Regions from separate parts of the Streptomyces sp. NPDC026575 genome, predicted to be linked through region 2. Evidence: riboswitches for the same ligand, from Rfam matches in the RefSeq annotation. Region 2 holds a riboswitch; the other holds the start of a gene.
What was found. Region 2 has a riboswitch for cobalamin ahead of ACZ4NB_RS09850 (ribonucleoside-diphosphate reductase subunit alpha). Riboswitches for the same ligand answer to the same signal wherever they lie in the genome.

Region 1: linked by a shared signal. The riboswitch ahead of ACZ4NB_RS28690 (prenyltransferase/squalene oxidase repeat-containing protein) and the one ahead of ACZ4NB_RS09850 (ribonucleoside-diphosphate reductase subunit alpha) in region 2 are both predicted to bind cobalamin.

What each region holds. Positions count from the first base shown of each region.
Region 1 covers NZ_JBVHQM010000024.1:10,160-20,861, reverse strand. Annotated here, with positions in the region: gene ACZ4NB_RS28725 (prenyltransferase/squalene oxidase repeat-containing protein) at 1-70, opposite strand, end outside; gene ACZ4NB_RS28720 (class I SAM-dependent methyltransferase) at 67-879, opposite strand; gene ACZ4NB_RS28715 (glycosyltransferase family 4 protein) at 1,001-2,389, opposite strand; gene ACZ4NB_RS28710 (TetR family transcriptional regulator) at 2,629-3,261, shown strand; gene ACZ4NB_RS28705 (ferredoxin) at 3,404-3,637, opposite strand; gene ACZ4NB_RS28700 (aldehyde dehydrogenase) at 3,637-5,109, opposite strand; gene ACZ4NB_RS28695 (MBL fold metallo-hydrolase) at 5,428-6,471, shown strand; cobalamin riboswitch at 6,704-6,845, shown strand; gene ACZ4NB_RS28690 (prenyltransferase/squalene oxidase repeat-containing protein) at 7,023-8,321, shown strand; gene ACZ4NB_RS28685 (SCO2322 family protein) at 8,321-9,037, shown strand; gene ACZ4NB_RS28680 (energy-coupling factor transporter transmembrane component T) at 9,034-10,449, shown strand; gene ACZ4NB_RS28675 (ABC transporter ATP-binding protein) at 10,446-10,702, shown strand, end outside.
Region 2 covers NZ_JBVHQM010000006.1:5,015-15,716, forward strand. Annotated here, with positions in the region: gene ACZ4NB_RS09830 (extracellular solute-binding protein) at 1-198, opposite strand, end outside; gene ACZ4NB_RS09835 (GntR family transcriptional regulator) at 440-1,195, shown strand; gene ACZ4NB_RS09840 (DUF3311 domain-containing protein) at 1,330-1,587, shown strand; gene mctP (monocarboxylate uptake permease MctP) at 1,584-3,272, shown strand; cobalamin riboswitch at 3,445-3,594, shown strand; gene ACZ4NB_RS09850 (ribonucleoside-diphosphate reductase subunit alpha) at 3,753-6,188, shown strand; gene ACZ4NB_RS09855 (ribonucleotide-diphosphate reductase subunit beta) at 6,188-7,240, shown strand; gene ACZ4NB_RS09860 (transglycosylase domain-containing protein) at 7,349-9,337, shown strand; gene def (peptide deformylase) at 9,380-10,024, opposite strand; gene ACZ4NB_RS09870 (tetratricopeptide repeat protein) at 10,091-10,702, opposite strand, start outside.

The sequences.
Region 1 (10,702 bases), on a different contig from region 2:
TGGAGGCCGCCTGTTCGGCGGTGAGCACCCCCGGCAGGACGAGCCGTTCGGTACGCCCGGGACTCGTCACTTGGCGGCCCCGGCGGAGGACTTGGCGGAGGACTTGGCGGAGGACTTGGCGGCACGGCGGGCGGGCTCGGCCGGGGCGGCGGCCGGCGCCTCGGGCAGATGCGGCTTGGTGGCGTAGACGACGAAGCTCTTGCCGATGACGGGGTTGAGCGCCCGCTCGGCGAGCCGGGTGGCCAGCGGCTTCTTCATGATGTCCCAGACCAGCAGCTTGTGGTACGCCTGCACCGGCAGCGCCTTGTCGTTGTCCACCCCGAAGGCGCACTTGAGCCACCAGTAGGGGCTGTGGAGCCCGTGGGCGTGGTGCGTGCCGTACGGCTCCAGGCCGGCCTCACGCATCTTGCCCAGCAGCTCGTCGCCGCGGTAGATGCGGATATGGCCACCCTCGACCTCGTGGTAGGCGTCGCTGAGCGCCCAGCAGATCTTCTCGGGGCCGTAGCGGGGCACGGTGACGGCGATCCGGCCGCCGGGCCGCAGGACGCGCACCATCTCGGCGAGCACGCCCTTGTCGTCCGGGATGTGCTCCATCACCTCGGAGATGATCACGACATCGAAGCTGTCGTCGGGGAACGGCAGGGCCAGCGCATCGCCTTCCATGGCGGTGGCGGAGGCGCCCGCCGGGGCCTCGCCCGCCTCCTTCATCGCCGCGAACCACTTGGCGACCTCGCGGATCTCCTCGCCGTTCTGGTCGAGGGCGACGACCTGCGCGCCGCGCCGGTAACACTCGAAGGCGTGCCGGCCGGCGCCGCAGCCCAGGTCGAGCACGCGGTCGCCCGGAGCGAGCGGGAAACGGGAAAAGTCGACGGTCAGCACGGGGTTCTGCTTTCGTCCGGCGGTGAGTGGGCGGTCGGCGCGTAGCGCCGTCTTCTGGGGGTGGAGGTCGGGCGACGGGCGGGCGGTGGTGGCTGCGAACAGCTGAAGGCAGTGGGGCGGGTCAGGTGCGCAGGGTGCGGGCGGCGGCCTGGAGGGCGATCGCCTCGCGGTAGCGCTCGGCGGTGCCGATGGCGGCCTGCCGCCAGGTGAAGCGGGCCAGTACCCGCTCCCGGCCGGCGGCGCCGAGCCGGCGGCGCAGCGCCTCGTCGCCCAGGAGGCGCAGGAGTCCGCCGGCGAGCGCGTCGGCGTCGCCCGGGGGCACCGCGAGGCAGGTCTCGCCGTCGGGGCCGGCGACCTCGGGGATCGCGCCGCCGGTGGTGGCCAGCAGCGGGGTCCCGGTGGCCATCGCCTCGGCCGCGGGCAGCGAGAAGCCCTCGTAGAGGGAGGGGACGCAGGCGACCTGGGCGCCGCGGACGAGGTCGACGAGTTCGCCGTCGCTGATGCCCTTGACGAACTCGATGGCGCCGGAGAGCCCGAGCCGCTCGATGGCGGCGGCGACCGGCCCGTCGTCGGCCCGCTTGCCGACGACCACCAGATGGGCGTCGGGGTTCTCGGTGCGCACCTTGGCGAGCGCCTCGACGAGGTGGATCAGCCCCTTGAGGGGGACGTCCGCGCTGGAGGTGGTGACGATCCGGCCCGGCACCTCCGGGACGGCGGCGTCCGGCGAGAACAGGTCGGTGTCGGCACCGATGTGGACGACGTGGATGCGGCCGGGGTTCACCCCGAGGTCGTCGACGATCTCCTGGCGGGAGGACCCGGAGACGGTCAGCACGGACGGCAGCCGCCGGGCGACCCGCTTCTGCATCCGGGTGAAGCCGTACCAGCGGCGGACCGAGGCGCGGCGCTTCCAGTCGTCGGCGGCTTCGAGGTCGAGCCGCCGGTCGACGGTGATGGGGTGGTGGATGGTGGTGACCAGCGGGGCGCCGAGCGCACCGGGGCCGCCGAGCAGGCCGTAGCCGAGGGTCTGGTTGTCGTGGACGACGTCGAACTCGCCGCGGCGGGCGGCGAGGTGGCGCCGGGCGCGCAGCGAGAAGGTGAGCGGCTCGGGGAAGCCGCCGGTCCACATCGTGCCCACCTCAAGGGCGTCGATCCAGTCGCGGTATTCGCCGCGCCCCGGCGTGCGGAACGGGTCCGGCTGGCGGTAGAGGTCCAGGCTCGGCAGCTCGGTCAGCTGCACGCCCTCGTCGAGGACGGGGTAGGGCTGGGCGCCGATCACCTCGACGGTGTGGCCGAGGCGGGCCAGCTCGCGCGAGAGGTGGCGTACATAGACGCCCTGTCCGCCGCAGAACGGGTTCCCCTTGTACGTGAGCATCGCGATCCGCAGGGGGCGCCCGTGGTCGCTCGGAGTGGCGACCGAGGTGCGCTCCAGGCGCTCGCCGTTCGTCGGGGCGGAGGCCGAGGAGACCTCTGCGGGGCGAGGCGCGGCTGCCTGGACGGCCTCTGCGGTCACGCTCGGCCCCCTTCTCACTGGACTTTCGCCGGAGCGTAACCGCTGGCGGTAATCTAGAACAAGTTACAGAACTGACGGGCTACTGATCAGTTCACCGAACTTCGAATCTACCGGCCAGGACCGATGCGAAAAGAGCCGCACCAGGTGATTCGCGCCACCACCCGCCCCCCTGCCATGCTGTGCCGATCGAACCACCGGCACTCACCGCATCGCGGACGGAATGCCATGGAATGGGAAATATGACTACGGAATCCAAGGCGGCCAAGGCGGCGCTTCCCGCGAGTCCTCCCCTGACCGAGCGTCAGGAGGCCCGGCGCCGCCGCATCCTGCACACCAGCGCCAAACTGGCGTCCCGCGGCGGCTTCGACGCCGTGCAGATGCGCGAGGTCGCCGAGTCCTCGGGCGTCGCGCTCGGCACCCTCTACCGCTACTTCCCCTCCAAGGTGCATCTGCTGGTCGCCACCATGCAGGACCAGCTCCAGCACATGCACGAGACGCTGCGCAAGCGCCCGCCGTCGGAGCAGGATCCGGGCGCGCGGGTCGCCCAGACCCTGATGCGGGCGTTTCGCGCACTGCAGCGCGAACCGCACCTCGCGGATGCGATGGTGCGCGCGCTGACCTTCGCCGACCGGTCGGTGAGCCCGGAGGTGGACACCGTCTCCCGGCTGACGACGGCGATCATCCTGGACGCGATGGGGCTGGAGGCCGCGCCCACCCCGGAGCAGCTCTCCGCGGTACGGGTCATCGAGCACACCTGGCACTCGGCACTGATCACCTGGCTGTCGGGCCGCGCCTCGATCGCCCAGGTGAAGATAGACATCGAGACGGTCTGCCGCCTGATCGACCTGACCGCACCGGAGGGGCCGAGGTAGGGGCGTACCCGGGTCCGCCGAGGTTCGCCCCGCCGCCCGCCCGGGTAGTTGGCCCGCAAGGGGCCCATCGAACCCCTACGGGATCGCCGCCCCCACCCCCTAAGGCCCCCACCCCCTAAGGCCCCACCCCCGCCCGAGCCGCTCACTCCTCCGGCGGGAAGACCGCCTCGCCGCTGCCGGCGACGGTGATGATGATCGCCTCCACGGGGCACCCCTCCGCCGCCGCCAGAACGCTCTCGGCGGCCTCCGCCTCCGGCGCCACGGGGTGCGACTGACGGGCCGCGTCCAGCCGGAAGCCGTCCGGTGCCGCGCCGACGCACATCCCCGACCCGATGCAGACGCTCCGGTCCACCTCCACCTGCCAGCGGTCCGCCATCAGGCACCCGCCGGCAGGTGGATCATCTTGTGCTCCAGGTACTCGTCGAAGCCCTCGGGGCCGAACTCCCGCCCGATACCGGAGTTCTTGTAGCCGCCGAACGGGCCGAGCATGTCGATGCTGAAGGTGTTCACCGAGTACGTACCGGTGCGCACCTGGCGCGCGATGTCGATGCCGTGGTCGACGTCGGAGGTCCACACCGAGCCGGAGAGCCCGTAGTCGGAGTCGTTGGCGATCCGGACCGCCGCCGCCTCGTCGTCGTACGGCAGCAGGCAGATGACCGGGCCGAAGATCTCCTCGCGGGCGATCCGCATCGAGTTGGCGACCTCGCCGAAGAGGGTCGGCTCGACGTACCAGCCGGTGTCCTGCCCCTTCGGCCGGCCGCCGCCGGTCAGGACCTTGGCGCCTTCCTGCTGGCCGAGCGCGATGTAGTCCAGCGAGCGCTGCTGCTGGCGGCGGGCGACCAGCGGGCCCACTTCCGTGGCCGGATCCAGCGGGTCGCCCACGGTGAGCGCGGAGGCGGCCGCGGTGAACCGTTCGGCGATCTCGTCGTAGTGGCTGCGCGGTGCGAGGATCCGCGTCTGGGCCACACATGCCTGGCCGTTGATCATCCAGGCGAACGGGACGATGCCGGCCACCGCCGCGTCCAGATCCGCGTCCGGCAGGATCACCGCCGCGGACTTGCCGCCCAACTCCAGCGTGACGCGGCTGAGATTGCGGGCCGCGACCTCCATGACCCGCCGGCCGGCCGCGACCGATCCGGTGAACGACACCTTGTCCACTCCCGGGTGCCCGACCAGGTACTCGCTCACCTCGCGGTCCGCCGGCAGGATCGACAGCACGCCCTCCGGCAGTCCGGCCTCGGACGCGATCTCGGCGAGGAGGTACGCGTCCAGCGGGGTCTCCGGCGACACCTTCAGCACGGCCGAGCAGCCGGCCAGCAGGGCGGGCGCGAGCTTGGCCGCGGCGGTGAACTGCGGGACGTTCCACGGCACCACGGCCGCGACCACCCCGACCGGCTCCCGCCGTACGAGGATCGGCCCCAGCACACCGGCCCGCCGCTCCTCGAACGGAGCGCCGCCGTCCGCGCCCTCGAAGGTGCGGGCCACCGTGAGCGCCGAGTCCCAGGCCAGCACCGAGGCCAGCGACTGCACCATGACGCCGGAGGTGAACGGGGTGCCGTTCTCGGAGCTGATGACCCTGGCGATCTCCTCGCTGCGCGCGGCGAAGGCGTCCTTGATGCGGGTCACCACCGCGATCCGGTCCGCCAACGGGGCGTTCGCCCACACCCCGGACTCGAAGGACGTACGGGCCGCGGCCACCGCACGGTCGACATCGGCCCGCGAGGCGTGCGGGACGCGGCCGATGACCTGTTCGGTGTGCGGTGAGACGACCTCGATCGTGTCCCGGCCGGCCGGATCGACCAGCTGTCCGCCTATGTAGAGCTTTCCGTGCTCGACGAGGTCGCTCATCGCTGCCGCCTCCTGCGGGTTGGCCGCCTGTCCGATGTGGGTGCGCACCGACGCGGACCGCCCGAGGGGCCTGTGCCGCGCTACCGCGCCGACTGGTGACGCCGTGTCAGTCGATCGCCTCGGCGCCGCTCGGTTCACCACGTCAGAAACTGATACCAGTTCTAGTTGGAGGAGTCCACGGCGCGGACCAAATCCCCACCACCACCCCAACCGCCGCCCACGGTAGGTGACTTCGCGCCTCCTTGAAACCGGTTCTAGTTATAGTGAGAGGGCAGGTGCGGGGTGTCGGGGTGTGTGCCACACCGAGAGGGGACCGGGATGACCACGCAGGTGATCGACCACCGGGGCGGGGTGTGGAGCATCGCCGTCCCCATCCCGGACAACCCGCTCGGCCACACCCTCGTCCACCTCCTGGAGACCGACCGCGGACCGGTGCTCATCGACACCGGCTGGGACGACCCGGACTCCTGGGACACCCTCGTCGCCGGCGTCGCCGCCTGCGGCTTCGCCCTCACCGATCTCCACGGCGTCCTGATCACCCACCACCACCCCGACCACCACGGCCTCTCCGCCAAGGTGCGGCAGGCGTCCGGCGCCTGGATCGCGATGCACGCCGCGGACACCGCCGTGGTCCGCCGGACCCGCGAGGCCGAGCCGGGCGAGTGGCTCGACTACCTGATCGCCAAGCTCGCGGGCGCGGGCGCGCCGGACGATCATCTGGCACCGCTGCGGGAGGCGCGCGGCAGCGGGCGCGGCCGGAGGCCGCCCGGCCGGCGGGCCGCGCTGCCGGACCGCGGGATCGAGCCCGGCGAGCTGCTCGACCTGCCGGGACGCCGGGTGCGCGCCATCTGGACGCCGGGGCACACGCCGGGGCATGTGTGCCTGCATCTGGAGGAGGAGCATCCGGGCGGGCGGGCGCACGGCTTCGGCCGGCTCTTCTCCGGCGATCACCTCCTCCCCGGCATCACCCCGCACATCGGCCTGTACGGGGACCCCGACGACAGCACGGTCACCGACCCCCTGGGCGACTACCTCGCCTCCCTCGAACGCATCGGCCGGCTCGCCCCCGCCGAGGTACTGCCCGCCCATCAGCACGCCTTCACCGACGCCGAGGGCCGGGTGCGCGAACTCATCGCCCACCACGAAGAGCGGCTCTCCGGACTGAGAGCACTGCTCCGCGAACCCCTCACCCCCTGGCAGCTCGCCGTGGCCATGGAGTGGAACCGTCCCTGGGAGCAGATCCCCTACGGCTCCCGGAACATCGCCGTCTCGGAGGCCGAGGCACATCTGCGCCGCCTGGTGAAGCAGGGGGGCGTGGAGCGGGTACCGGGCTCCGAGCCGGCGACTTACCGGGCGGTGTGAGGCGCGAGGCGGTGTGACGCACGCGCGGGAGCCTCGGGCGAGGCGGCGGGCGGGGCGAGGGCACTCGCGCCGCCGAGTCGGTGTGACGCGTGAGGGAGGTGTGACGCACCTCGCGCCTGTGCGCGGCCTGGCGACGTCGGCGCTGTTCCTGTGCCGCGCGTGGCCACCGTCGGCCTTCCCCGGCTCGTACGTGCGGGCGGGCCCCGTCCGGGCGCCGGTTAAGGTGTGCGGGACAACTTCATCCGTACCCGATCGGGGGAAGCCGGTGGAAATCCGGCGCTGACCCGCAACCGTGAGGACGGCCGGCGGCCCGCGCAGTGCGCGGCGCAGATGGCCGTACGAGCCGGAGCACCCGTTGGGGCACGACCAAGGCTCCCGCCACCGGAACCGCCGCCCGCGCGGACGGTCCGGTGCGCGGCACCGTCGAGGTATACGGAGCTGAGCCCGGTGCCACCGCGCCCGATCGCAGGATCGGCGCTCGGCGGTCGTCCGAGCGCGGCTGCGTACCACCGCCGCGACCCGACCCGAGAGGCACCGACCCGATGGCCCCCATGGCTTCCATGGCTCCCCAGGCCCCTTCGACGCACCCCGTCGCCTTCCTGGCGCGCCGCGCCGCCATGGCGCTGGCGGCCGTGGCGGTGCTGGGCACGGCCACCGCCCCCGCCGCGTTCGCGGAGCCCGCGGCCGCCCCCTCGGCGTCCCCCAAGAAGCTGCCCGACGGGCTGTACGGCACCAAGGACCCGCAGTACGACGGTGTCTGGCGGCAGTCGCTCGCGCTGCTGGCGCAGGACACGGTCGGCGTACGGCCGGCGGCGTCGGCCGTGGACTGGCTGGTCGGGCAGCAGTGCGCCGACGGCTCGTTCACCGCCTTCCGCGCCGAGCCGAAGCGGTCCTGTGACGCGAAGACGATGCGGGACACCAACCAGACGGCCGCCGCGGTGCAGGCGCTGGCCGCGCTCGGCGGGCACGGCGAGACCGTGAAGAAGGCCGTGAGCTGGCTGAAGTCGGTGCAGAACGACGACGGCGGCTGGAGCTCGATGGCCGGCTCGCCCAGCGACGCCAACTCCACCTCCGTCGTGATCGGCGCGCTCACGGCGGCCGGCGAGAAGCCGGAGTCGGTCACGTCGAAGAAGGGCGGCAAGACCCCCTACGACGCGTTGCTCACCTTCCAGCTGGGCTGTGCGGCGAAGGAGGACGAGCGCGGCGCGTTCGCCTTCCAGCTCAAGGGTGCGGCGCCGAACGCGGACGCCACCGCGGCCGCCGCGACCGGCGCGCTGGGCAAGGGCTTCGTCGTCGCACCGGCCGGGAAGCGCGCGGACACCCCTGTCAAGCCTCTGACCTGCAAGGACGGCAAGCCGGAGAAGTCCAGCGATGCGGCGTCGGCCGCGGCCGGCGGCGCCGCCCACCTCGTCGCCCAGCTCGACCGGAACGGACAGCATCTGCTCTCCGCGATGCCGGGCCAGGAGAAGCAGCCCGATGTCGGCAACACCGCGGATGCCGTGGTGGCGCTGGCGGCCGGTTCGCACGGGGCCGCCGCCCAGAAGCCGCTGAAGTGGCTGGAGAAGAACGCCGCGGGCTGGGCCAAGGAGAACGGCCCGGCCGCGTACGCCCAGCTGGTGCTCGCCGCGCACGCCACCGGCACCGACCCGCGCTCCTTCGGGGGCAGCGATCTGGTGGCCGCGCTGAACGCGACCGGACCCAAGCCGGCCGGTACCGCCGCGCCGGCCGCCGAGGACCACAAGGACGGCGACGGCGGCGTCAACGTCTGGTGGGTCGTCGGCGTCGCGCTCGCCTTCGGCGCCGGCATCGGCTTCCTGCTGAGCGGCCGTAAGAAGAAGAACGCACTCTGATGCGGCCGAGGCAGCTGCCGCAGCCGACGCGGCGCACCCGGATCGCCGGCGCGCTGCTGCTGGCCGGCACGGTCACCGGGCTGGCCGCCGGGCCGGCCCAGGCGCAGGAGTACCGCTACTGGTCCTTCTGGGACGGCGGGAGCGGCGGCTCCTGGGCCTACGCCACCCAGGGGCCGGCCACCGTGCGCCCGGCCGATGGCGCGGTCGAGGGCTTCCGCTTCACCGTCAGCGCCGACTCGGCCGCGGCCGGCAAACCGCGCGCAGCCGCCGACTTCGACGCGATCTGCCGCGAGACGCCCGCCAAGGACGGCCGCAAGCGGATCGGCGTCGTCATCGACTTCGGTACCGCGAAGGACGCTCCCGATGGCGAGCGCCCGCCGAAGGCGCGGACGGAGTGCGCCCAGGTGGCCGAGGACGCCTCGGCGGGCGAGGCGCTGGCCGCGGTCGCCGGGCGGCTGCGCTATGACTCCAATGCGCTGCTGTGCGCCATCGCCGGCTATCCGGAGACGGGGTGCGCGGACCAGGTGAGCGGATCGGGCGGGGCGAAGGCGTCCGCCGACCCGAAGCAGTCCGCCGACGGGCAGGGTGCGGACGGGGCGAAGGGGGCCGGCTCCGGGGGTGACGGCGGACCGTCCGCCGGGCTGCTCGGCGGTGTCGCGGCCGTCGTCGTACTGGGCGCGGCGGCCGTGTGGCAGGCGCGCCGCCGGCGCGGATGAGCGCCCCGCAGGCGACCCGTACCACCGCGCTGCACGCCGGCGCCTGGTGGCTGTGGGCCCTCGGCCTGGCCACCGCGGCCTCGCGCACCACCAACCCGCTGCTGCTGGGGCTGCTGGTGGGCGTGGCCGGCTATGTCGTCGCGGCGCGGCGCACGGACGCGCCCTGGGCCCGCTCCTACGGCGCGTTCGTCAAGCTCGGTCTGGTCGTGATCGCCATTCGGCTGGCCTTCGCCTTCGTCCTCGGCTCCCCCATCCCCGGTACCCACACCCTCGTCACACTGCCCGAAGTTCCGCTGCCCGACTGGGCGAAGGGCGTCCGGATCGGCGGGCGGGTCACGGCGGAGGGCATGGTCTTCGCGCTCTACGACGGGTTGAAGCTGGCCACCCTCCTCATCTGCGTGGGCGCCGCCAACGCCCTGGCCAACCCGTCGCGGCTGCTGAAGTCCCTGCCCGGCGCGCTGTACGAGGCGGGGGTGGCGGTCGTCGTCGCCATGACGTTCGCGCCGAACCTGGTCGCCGACGTCCAGCGGCTGCGCGCCGCCCGACGGCTGCGCGGCCGCCCCGACCGCGGCTTCAAGGCACTGCTCCAGGTCGGCGTGCCGGTGCTGGAGGGCGCGCTGGAGCGCTCGGTGGCCCTGGCCGCGGCCATGGACGCCCGTGGCTACGGCCGCAGCGCCCAAGTGCCTCGCGCCGTACGTCGCCTCACCTCCGCTCTCACCCTCGGCGGTCTCCTCGGCATCTGCGCCGGCACCTACGGCCTGCTCGGCGGCACCGGGGCCGGCTATGGTCTGCCGCTGCTCCTCGCCGGGCTGGCCGCCGCCCTCGCCGGCCTGTGGCTCGGCGGCCGCCGCACGCTGCGCACCCGCTACCGCCCCGAGCGCTGGGGCCCGCGGGCCTGGCTCGTCGCCGGCTCCGGCATCGCCGTGGCCACCCTGATGATCTGGGCGAACACCTACGCACCGGCCGCCCTCCACCCACCCGCCGTCCCCCTCACGGCCCCCGTGCTTCCGCTCTGGCCGGCGGCATCCGTACTGATCGGGCTGCTCCCCGCGGTGGTGGCCCCCCTCCCGAGGCCGACGGAACGAGCGCGACGCGGCGACGCCCGGCCGGAGGGCACGCAGGAGCGCGGCAGCCGATCGGGCCTTCGGGGCCCCGCTCACGCTCCTGCCGAGCCTTACGGCCGCGGTCACGGCCGCGGCCAGGAGCAGGGGCCGGGGCATGGGCAGGGGCAGGGGCAGGGGCAGGACAACGACCACGGCCACGGCCAGCGTCAGGGCCAGGGCTACAGGCACGGGCACGGGCACGGGCACGGGCAGTGTCAGGGCCAGGGTCGTGTTCATCGCGACGGCCCCGGCGAGGGCCACAGCCACCCCGACGATCCCCCTCCGTTCACGAAGGAGCCGACCCAGTGATCCGGTTCGAGCAGGTCTCGGTCACCTACGGGGACGCCGCGGCACCCGCTGTCCAGGGCATCGACCTGACCGTCCCCGAAGGCGAACTGTGCCTCCTGGTCGGCCCGTCCGGCGTGGGCAAGTCCACCGTGCTGAACGCCGTCTGCGGACTGGTCCCCCACTTCACCGGCGGCACGTTGCACGGACGCGTCACCGTCGACGGCCGCGACACCCGCACCCACAAGCCACGCGAACTCGCCGATGTCGTCGGCAC
Region 2 (10,702 bases):
GGCTCCGGTCTTCTTCCTGAACTGTTCGGAGACCTGCTTGCTCCACTGCTCCGGATTCGAGCCGCTCATCACCCAGACGGTCAGCTTCTGGCCCTTGAAGCCATCCGCGCCCGCCTTGTTGCCGTCGCTGGACCCACAGGCAGCGACACTCACCAGCATTCCCGCGACGGCCGTCGCCGCTATGAGCCCACGCTTCATTGCGCTCTCCCCTAAAGGCCGGGTGTGGTCTTTAATGGTTTAGACCAGTGCCCGCAGCTTGGCCTAGACCTTTTGGGGTGTCAAGGGTGTATAAGAGTCGCTGTCAGGTCCGTTACCGGACCGACATCCGGCACGCCGGGACCTGCGAGGGAGCACAACGAACCCGCGCGTGCCACGATGTGAGCCGCTACGTACGGAGGAGCCGGTGACGGCAGCACGACAGGCGTCGGAGAGGCGGGCCATGGAGACCGACGGGGGCAGCGCGGAGAGCGGCGGCACGCGGACCGCACGGGTGCCCAAGTACTACCGCCTCAAGCGGCACTTGCTGGAGATCACCGAGACCCTGCCGCCCGGCACCCCGGTACCGCCCGAGCGCACCCTCGCCGCGGAGTTCGACACCTCCCGCACGACGGTGCGCCAGGCGCTGCAGGAGCTGGTCGTCGAGGGCCGGCTGGAGCGCATCCAGGGCAAGGGCACCTTCGTGGCCAAGCCCAAGGTCTCCCAGGCGCTGCAACTGACCTCCTACACGGAGGACATGCGGGCCCAGGGCCTGGAGCCGACCTCCCAGCTGCTGGACATCGGCTACGTCACCGCCGACGACCGGCTGGCCGGCCTGCTGGACATCACCCCCGGCGGCAGGGTGCTGCGCATCGAGCGGCTGCGGCTGGCCAGCGGTGAGCCGATGGCCATCGAGACCACCCACCTGTCGGCGAAGCGCTTCCCCGCACTGCGCCGCAACCTGGTCAAGTACACCTCCCTGTACACCGCGCTGGCCGAGGTCTACGACGTCCGCCTGGCGGAGGCCGAGGAGACCATCGAGACCTCGCTGGCCACCCCGCGCGAGGCCGGTCTGCTGGGCACCGACGTCGGCCTGCCGATGCTGATGCTCTCGCGGCACTCGCTCGACGCCCAGGGCCGGCCGGTGGAGTGGGTGCGCTCGGTCTACCGCGGCGACCGCTACAAGTTCGTGGCCAGGCTGCAGCGCCCCACGGAGTGAACTCCGCCTGCTCACCGCTCCCCCGCTCGGATTCTTCGTACCGATATGCGGACAGCTAGTGACGCGTGCCACGGCCCTGCCATAGATTTTCAGCCGATTGCACAGGAGTTCGCCGCCACGGACGGAGCCACGCGATGCCAGAGCCAGCCGAAGCCCCCAGCAGCAGACAGATCGTCACACCCACACGTGCGGTGGCCGGCCTGTGCCTGCTCGCTCCGTTCGTGGCGATGCTGTGGGTGAGTTCGTACGCCCGGATCGAGCCCACGCTCATCGGGATCCCGTTCTTCTACTGGTACCAGATGCTGTGGGTGCCGATCTCGACGGCGCTGACGATGGTGGCGTACAAGCTCGTGCAGCGTGAGCAGCGCGCCCGCAAGGGCGGTGCCCAGTGACCGACGCGCTCTCCGCAACGGGCGCCGCCACCGCGCTCGCGGCCTCCTCGACCCAGGGCGTCAACGGCGTGGCGCTCGCCGTGTTCGTCTTCTTCTTCCTGGCCGTGACGGTCATGGGCTTCCTGGCGGCCCGCTGGCGCAAGGCCGAGCAGTCCGCCAACCTCGACGAATGGGGCCTGGGCGGGCGGAGCTTCGGCACCTGGGTGACGTGGTTCCTGCTGGGCGGCGACCTCTACACCGCCTACACCTTCGTGGCCGTACCGGCGGCGATCTACGCGGCGGGCGCGGCCGGCTTCTTCGCCGTCCCGTACACCATCCTGGTCTACCCCCTCATCTTCACCTTCCTGCCCCGCCTGTGGTCGGTCTCGCACAAGCACGGCTACGTCACCACCTCCGACTTCGTCCGCGGACGCTTCGGCTCCAAGGGCCTGTCGCTGGCCGTGGCGCTCACCGGCATCCTCGCCACCATGCCGTACATCGCGCTCCAACTCGTCGGCATCCAGGCCGTCCTGGACGTGCTGGGCATCGGCGGCGGCGCGCACACCAACTGGTTCGTCAAGGACCTGCCGCTGCTGATCGCCTTCGCGGTGCTGGCGGCGTACACCTACTCCTCCGGCCTGCGTGCGCCCGCCCTGATCGCCTTCGTCAAGGACGGGCTGATCTACCTGGTCATCATCGTGGCGATCGTCTACATCCCGATCAAGCTGGGCGGTTTCGACCAGATCTTCCACGCCGCCGGCAAGGCGTTCGCCGAGCCCGGCGCCGTCCCCGGCAAACCGCGCGGCGAGCTGACCAGCGGGCCCAACGCGCAGTGGGCGTACGCGACCCTGGCGCTCGGCTCGGCGCTGGCGCTCTTCATGTACCCGCACTCGATCACCGCCACGCTCTCCTCGCGCAGCCGCAACGTGATCCGCCGCAACACCACCATCCTGCCGCTGTACTCCCTGATGCTGGGCCTGCTGGCGCTGCTCGGCTTCATGGCCATCAAGGCCGGTACGGACATCCAGGGCAACCCCCAGCTGGCCATCCCGCAGCTGTTCGAGGACATGTTCCCCAGCTGGTTCGCCGGCGTCGCGTTCGCCGCGATCGGGATCGGCGCGCTGGTCCCGGCGGCCATCATGTCGATCGCCGCGGCCAACCTGTTCACCCGCAACGTCTACAAGGACTTCCTCAAGCCGGCCGCCACGCCCGAGCAGGAGCACAGGGTCGCCAAGCTCGTCTCCCTGCTGGTCAAGGTCGGCGCCCTGGTCTTCGTCCTCACCATGGACAAGACCGTCGCCATCAACTTCCAGCTGCTGGGCGGCATCTGGATCCTGCAGACCCTGCCGGCCCTGGTCGGCGGCCTGTTCACCCGCTGGTTCCACCGCTGGGCGCTGCTGACCGGCTGGGCGGTCGGCATGCTCTACGGCACGCTCGCCGCGTACGGCGTCGCGAGCCCGACCCAGGCCCACTTCGGCGGCTCCAGCAAGGAGATCCCCGGCATCGGCGAGATCGGCTACATCGGCCTGACCGCCCTCGTCCTGAACCTCGTGGTGACGGTCGTCCTGACCGTCGCCCTGAAGGCCCTCAAGGCCCCCGACGGCGTCGACGAGACCTCTCCCGCCGACTACACCGCGGACATCGGCGACGAGGGCGTCTCGGCGGACCTGCCGCCGGCCACGGCGGGGGCACCCGCCGGGCACTGACACCACCGACTCGCCTGCGGCCACGGGCCGTCGCGCTCCTTCGGGGCGCGGCGGCCCGTGGCGTTGTACGGACCGCCGCACACGGCGCCGCCCCGGTGCGAGGCCACTGACAGGCACCACATGATCACTCTCAACACACTAGATGTGGGGGTGCACGCGTGGAGCCACCACCACATGTATGCTCGTCTTCGCTGTCGCCGCAGGGGAATCCGGTGGGAATCCGGAACTGTCCCGCAACGGTGTAAGAGCGCGCCCAGTGCCCGGAAAGGGCCCTGCCGCGCGCCCGTGAAGTCCGAGGACCTGCCGACGGTACGCCCGCACCGCCATGGGTGCGGACGTCGATACGTCCGGGCCCCGAGGGTTGGGCCGGTGGACGCCGCGCGGTGTGCCCGCGCACCCCTGACCGTCACGGGGTGCGGCATGCGCGCGTGCGGCCGTCGCGCCCCCTCCTGGCCCCCGCCGAGTGAGGGAGAGCATCACGTGACCATCGCGCCAACGGAGCCCGCGTCCAACGCCGAGGTCGTGCAGCCTGCGGTGACCGCGCCTGCCGCCCCCGCCGACGGCGGTCCGGGCGAGGACGGCCCGGGCGTCGCGCTGCTGCGCACCCTGACGAAGCTGACCGAGGACCTGACCGCGACCGACCCCGGCAAGGTGGCCGCCGCCGCCCTGCGCGGCCGGTACGAGGGCGCGGGCGAGTTCGAACTGCGGTCGCTGGCCATCGAGGCCGCGGCCGGACTGATCGGTGACGAACCGCAGTACTCCAGGCTGGCCGCGCGGCTGCTCACCCTCTCGATCTCGGAGGAGGCGGCCGCACAGGGGGCGGTCGCCTTCTCCGCCTCCGTCGAGGTCGGCCACCGCGAGGGGCTGATCGCCGACGAGACCGCACAGTTCGTACGGACCCACGCCGCCCGGCTGGACGCCCTGGTCGACCGGGCGCTCGCCGACGGCGCCGACGACCGGTTCGGCTATTTCGGACTGCGCACCCTGCACTCGCGCTACCTGCTGCGCCACCCGACCACCCGCCAGGTCATCGAGACGCCCCAGCACTTCCTGCTGCGGGTGGCCTGCGGCCTCGCCGAGGACCACAGCGAGCGCGCCCTGGACGACGTGGCCGAGCTGTACCGCCTGACCAGCTCGCTGTCGTACCTGCCCTCCTCCCCCACCCTGTTCAACTCCGGCACCCGCCACCCGCAGATGTCGTCCTGCTACCTGCTGGACTCCCCGCTGGACGAGCTGGACTCGATCTACGACCGCTACCACCAGGTGGCGCGGCTGTCGAAGCACGCCGGCGGCATCGGCCTGTCGTACTCCCGCATCCGCGCCCGCGGTTCGCTGATCCGCGGCACCAACGGGCACTCCAACGGCATCGTGCCGTTCCTGCGCACCCTGGACGCCTCGGTCGCGGCCGTGAACCAGGGCGGCCGGCGCAAGGGCGCCGCCTGTGTCTACCTGGAGACCTGGCACGCCGACATCGAGGAGTTCCTGGAGCTGCGCGACAACACCGGTGAGGAGGCCCGCCGCACCCACAACCTGAACATCGCGCACTGGATCCCGGACGAGTTCATGCGCCGGGTGGAGGCGGACGCCGACTGGTCGCTGTTCTCCCCCTCGGACGCCCCGGAGCTGGTGGACCTGTGGGGCGAGGAGTTCGACGCCGCGTACCGCAGGGCCGAGGCCGAGGGCCGGGCGCTCAAGCAGATCCCGGCGCGGGTGCTGTACTCCCGCATGATGCGCACCCTGGCGCAGACCGGCAACGGCTGGATGACGTTCAAGGACGCCGCCAACCGCACCGCCAACCAGACCGCCGAGCCCGGCCAGGTCGTGCACTCCTCCAACCTGTGCACGGAGATCCTGGAGGTGACCAACGACGGGGAGACCGCGGTCTGCAACCTGGGGTCGGTCAACCTCGCCGCCCACCTGGGCGACGACGGACAGATGGACTGGGAGAAGCTGGACGCCACGGTCCGTACCGCCGTCACCTTCCTCGACCGCGTCGTGGACATCAACTTCTACCCGACCGAGCAGGCGGGGGCCTCCAACTCCCGCTGGCGCCCGGTGGGCCTGGGCCTGATGGGCCTGCAGGACGTCTTCTTCCGGCTGCGGCTGCCGTTCGACTCGGCCGAGGCGCAGGAGCTGTCGACCCGGATCTCCGAGCGGATCATGCTCGCCGCGTACGAGGCGTCCGCCGATCTCGCCGAGCGGCACGGCCCGCACCCGGCCTGGTCGGCGACCCGCACCGCCCGCGGTGTGCTGCACCCGGACCACTACCCGAACGCCGAGCCCCGCTGGGCGGACCGCTGGGCGGCGCTGCGCACCCGGATCGCCGCGACCGGGATGCGCAACTCGCTGCTGCTGGCCATCGCGCCGACCGCGACCATCGCCTCGATCGCGGGCGTGTACGAGTGCATCGAGCCGCAGGTCTCCAACCTCTTCAAGCGCGAGACGCTGTCGGGTGAGTTCCTCCAGGTCAACGCGTATCTGATCGAGGAGCTCAAGGCCCTGGGGCTGTGGGACGCGCGGACCCGTGACGCGCTGCGCGAGGCGAACGGCTCGGTGCAGGACGTCGAGTGGATCCCCGAGGACGTCCGGGCGCTGTACCGCACCGCCTGGGAGATCCCGCAGCGCGCCCTGATCGACATGGCCGCGGCCCGTACGCCGTTCCTCGACCAGAGCCAGTCGCTGAACCTCTTCATGGCGTCGCCGACCATCGGCAAGCTCAGCTCGATGTACGCCTACGCCTGGAAGCGCGGCATCAAGACGACGTACTACCTGCGGTCGCGCCCGGCCACCCGGATCGCCCAGTCGGCCCGCGGCACCGCGGCCGCCGCCACCGTGCCCGTCCCGCAGCAGGCCACCGACCCCGAGGCGGTCGCCTGCTCCCTGGAAAACCCCGAGTCCTGCGAGGCCTGCCAGTAATGACCACCGACCAGACCACCGCCGCTGCCGCGCACACCGCCACCACCGGCGAGAAGAACCTCCTCGACCCGGGCTTCGAGCTGACGCTGCGTCCCATGCGGTACCCGGACTTCTACGACCGCTACCGCGACGCGATCAAGAACACCTGGACCGTGGAGGAGGTCGACCTCCACTCCGACGTCGCCGACCTCGCCAAGCTCTCGCCGGGCGAGCAGCACATGATCGGCCGGCTGGTCGCGTTCTTCGCGACCGGTGACTCGATCGTCGCCAACAACCTCGTGCTGACGCTCTACAAGCACATCAACTCCCCCGAGGCGCGGCTGTACCTGAGCCGTCAGCTCTTCGAGGAGGCGGTGCACGTCCAGTTCTATCTGACGCTGCTGGACACCTACCTCCCCGACCCGGACGACCGCGCCGCCGCCTTCGCGGCCGTGGAGAACATCCCCTCCATCCGGGAGAAGGCCGAGTTCTGCTTCAAGTGGATGGACTCGGTCGAGAGCATCGACCGGCTGGAGTCCAAGGCCGACCGGCGCCGCTTCCTGCTGAACCTGATCTGCTTCGCGGCCTGCATCGAGGGGCTGTTCTTCTACGGCGCCTTCGCGTACGTCTACTGGTTCCGCTCGCGCGGTCTGCTGCACGGGCTGGCCACCGGCACCAACTGGGTCTTCCGCGACGAGTCCATGCACATGGACTTCGCGTTCTCGGTGGTGGACACGGTCCGCGAGGAGGAGCCCGAGCTCTTCGACGACAAGCTGGAGCAGCAGGTCACCGAGATGCTCAAGGAGGCCGTCGAGGCCGAGCTGCAGTTCGGCCGCGATCTGTGCGGTGACGGCCTGCCGGGCATGAACACCGAGTCGATGCGCGAGTACCTCCAGTGCGTCGCCGACCAGCGGCTGCAGCGTCTGGGATTTGCTCCCGTGTACGGGTCGGAGAACCCGTTCTCCTTCATGGAGCTGCAGAACGTCCAGGAGCTGACCAACTTCTTCGAGCGCCGGGCCTCGGCCTACCAGGTCGCCGTCGAGGGTTCGGTCTCCTTCGACGACGACTTCTAGGCCCGGGGAACCGAGGATCTGCGACGCCCCGTCGGCCCTGGTCATCCGCCAATGTGAGCGTTCTGTTACCTCGGCAACCGGAGCCGTGGCCACCACATCCTTGTGGATATGAAGGCCACGAAGGGGCGTCGTCGGTTCATCGACTATCCGCGCCAGGGACGAGAGGGGCCGCGCCGCTGGCTGCCGTCATGGCGGCTGTGGCTCGGCACCCTCTCGTTCGGGATCCTCTGCCTGGCGGGGCTGTTCACCGTCGTGTACGCGACGATCGACTTTCCGAACGAGAACGAGTTCGCCGGGCAGGAGGCCACCGTCTACTACTGGGCGGACGGCAGCCAGATGGTGAGCGTGGGCGCCGTCAACCGGCAGAACGTCACCCTCGACAAGGTGCCCGACTCCGTCGAGAACTCCGTGATCGCCGCGGAGAACGCCACCTTCTACAGCGACCCCGGCGTCTCCCTGCAGGGCATCGCCCGCGCCGTGGTCAACATGGTCTCCGGCGAGGAGACCCAGGGCGGCTCCACCATCACCCAGCAGTATGTGAAGAACACCTATCTCTCGCAGGACCAGACGGTCACCCGCAAGGCGCGGGAGTTCATCCTCTCGCTGAAGGTGAGCAACCAGAAGTCCAAGCCGGAGATCCTGCGCGGCTACCTCAACACCAGCTGGTTCGGCCGCGGTTCGTACGGAATCCAGGCGGCCGCCCACGCGTACTACGGCATCGACGCCAAGGACCTCAACCCCAGCCAGGGCGCGCTGCTGGCCGCCCTGCTGAAGGGGTCGGAGCAGTTCGATCCGGGGCTGAGCAAGGCCAACCACCAGCGGGCCGTGGAACGCTGGAAGTGGATACTCGACCGGCAGGTCGCCACCGGCAAGATGAGCCCGCGGGAACGGGCGAAGTACCGCACGTTCCCCGAGCCGCGCACGCTGTCCAAGCCCACCAGCCAGGCCGGCCAGATCGGCTATCTCGTCGATGTCGCCAACAAGTTCGTCAAGGCCGGCACCGGCCTGACCGACAAGGACCTGGCGCGCGGCGGCTACCGCATACACACCACCTTCGACAAGCAGCGCACCCGCCGCCTGGAGAAGGCGGTGAGCGACGTCCGCCGCGAGAACCTCGATCCGAAGGAGCGCACCGCCGACGCCTTCGTGGAGTTCGGCGCGGCCTCCGTACGCCCCAAGGACGGCGCGATCGTCGCCCTGTACGGCGGCGCGGACGCCACCCGGCACTTCAGCAACAACGCGGACACCTCGGCCGTCCCGGCCGGCTCCGCCTTCAAGCCGTTCGTGCTGGCGACCGCGCTCCAGCAGCAGGTCGACGGGCCCGACGAGGACGCCGGCCGGTTCGACGACGCCGACGACATGAGTCCGGTGGACTGGCAGCAGCAGGTCGGTGATCTGCGCGGGGCGCTGATCAAGGCCCAGAGCCCGCCGTTCGTACAGGCCGGGCAGCGCCTCGGGCTGGCGCGGATCCGGGATCTGGCGGTGGACGCGGGGCTGCGCGAGGAGAGCATGGCGCCCCTGGAGCAGACCTTCCCGCTGGGCACCTCGGCGCCCAGCGCGATCCGGATGGCGAGCGCCTACACCACCTTCGCCAACGGCGGACTGCACGCCGACCCCTACGCGGTGACGTCGATGACCTACGACGGCAAGAAGATCCGCGGCTTCGAGCGCACCAAGCCCGAGCAGGTGCTCGACGCCGGGGTCGCCCAGCAGGTCTCCGCGACCCTGGAGGGGCTGGGCCGGCGCACCCTGGGGGCGCCGGACGGCGCGGCGGCCGGGCGGCCGGTCGCGGCCGGCCGCACCGAGCCGGGCGACCGGATGAAGTCGGCGTGGTTCATCGGCAGCCCGACGACCACCGGCCCGGAATTCGGCGCCGGCGCCGGTCCCGGCACGGACAAGGAGGACTGGGCCGCCGTCCGCCCCGACCGCGCGCCCGGCGCGGACGCCGACGCCGAGCCGACCACGGCCGTCACCATGTTCCGCAACAAGCCGGGCGCGCCCGAGCTGCTGCCGATGCAGGGCGTCGGCGGCGACGACAAGGGGCTGGGCACCGCCCTCCCCCCGAAGGTCTGGAGCGCCTACCAGAAGGCGTCCTGACGGGGCCGGGCGCCCGGCCCCGGGACCGGGCGCCCGCCCGCCTCAGTCGTTGGGGACGACGGGGTAGCGCGGCTCCAGCTCGGCCATCTGCTTCAGCGCGGCCTTGCGGTCCCGCTTGCTGAGCCGGTCGATGTAGAGGTAGCCGTTGAGGTGGTCGGTCTCGTGCTGCAGGCAGCGCGCGAAGTAGCCGGTGCCCCGGACGGCGATCGGCTCGCCCTCGGCGTTCTGGCCGCGGCACACGGCGTAGTCGGGACGGGCCAGCTCGGCGTACGCGCCCGGCACGGACAGGCAGCCCTCGTTGGAGTCGTCCAGCACCCGGCGCTCGGCCGGCAGCTCGTCCAGCACCGGGTTGCAGATCGCGCCGACGTGCCGGACGCCCTCGTCGTCCAGGCAGTCGTAGACGAAGACCTTCAGGTCCACGCCGATCTGGTTGGCGGCCAGGCCCACGCCCTCGGCGGTGCGCTGGCTGGCGAACATGTCGTCGATGAGCTGGGCGAGCTCGTCGCCGAAGTCCGTGACGTCCTTGCACTCCTTGTGGAGCACCGGATTGCCGACGACCGTGATCGGCCGCGAGGTGCCGCGCTCGCGGTGGGCGACCTCCCGCTGCTCGGCGTCCGTGACGTCGTCGACGAACTCGCCGTCCACCCGCTCGTCACCGTCTTGATCAAACACAGGCTGCTGGGCCATCTCCGCCGTACGCCTTCCTGAAAACCCTGTTAGTCGCCCTAAGCCTACGGTGGCGCGGGCGGCCGCTCAGCAGACCTCTTCGAGGTCGCGCCATTCCCGGGTGTCCGGGCTGTCCGCGACCCAGCCGTCCAGCAGCCCGCGGACCAGGGCCGACGGCGCGGCGATACCGCATTCGCGCTCGGGCACCCACAGCGAACCCGAGCCGGCGGTGCGGTGCCCGAGCGGGCCCGGGTGGCCCGGCTCGCTGTGGTCGTGCGGGTCCAGATGCTCGCCGTCGCCCTCGTCGCTGGGCATCCGGCTCTCCGAGCACGTACGGCACAGCAGCCGGACGGAGGAGGACCAGTCCTCGGCGGCGAAGCCGGCGTCGGCCGCCAGCTGCTCCAGGGCGTCCCGGTCGGCCTCCGTGGCGGCCTCCAGGAGCACGACCCAGGTGGGCACCGGGGAGGGCGCCCACAGCTCGATCTCGTCGAAGACCGGAAAGGCCCTGGTGGCCCCGTCGGCGTCGACGGTGGTCCGCTCGCCGTGCGGGACGCCGTCGTGCAGCACCACCTCGCCCCAGCGCCGCCCGGAGGACGGCAGCGGGATCGACAGCACCTCGATACGGGCCGGGTCCAGCCGGCGGCCCCAGACCACCTCGGCCTCGCCCTCCGGGGAGAGCCGGACGGCGGCGCTGCCCAG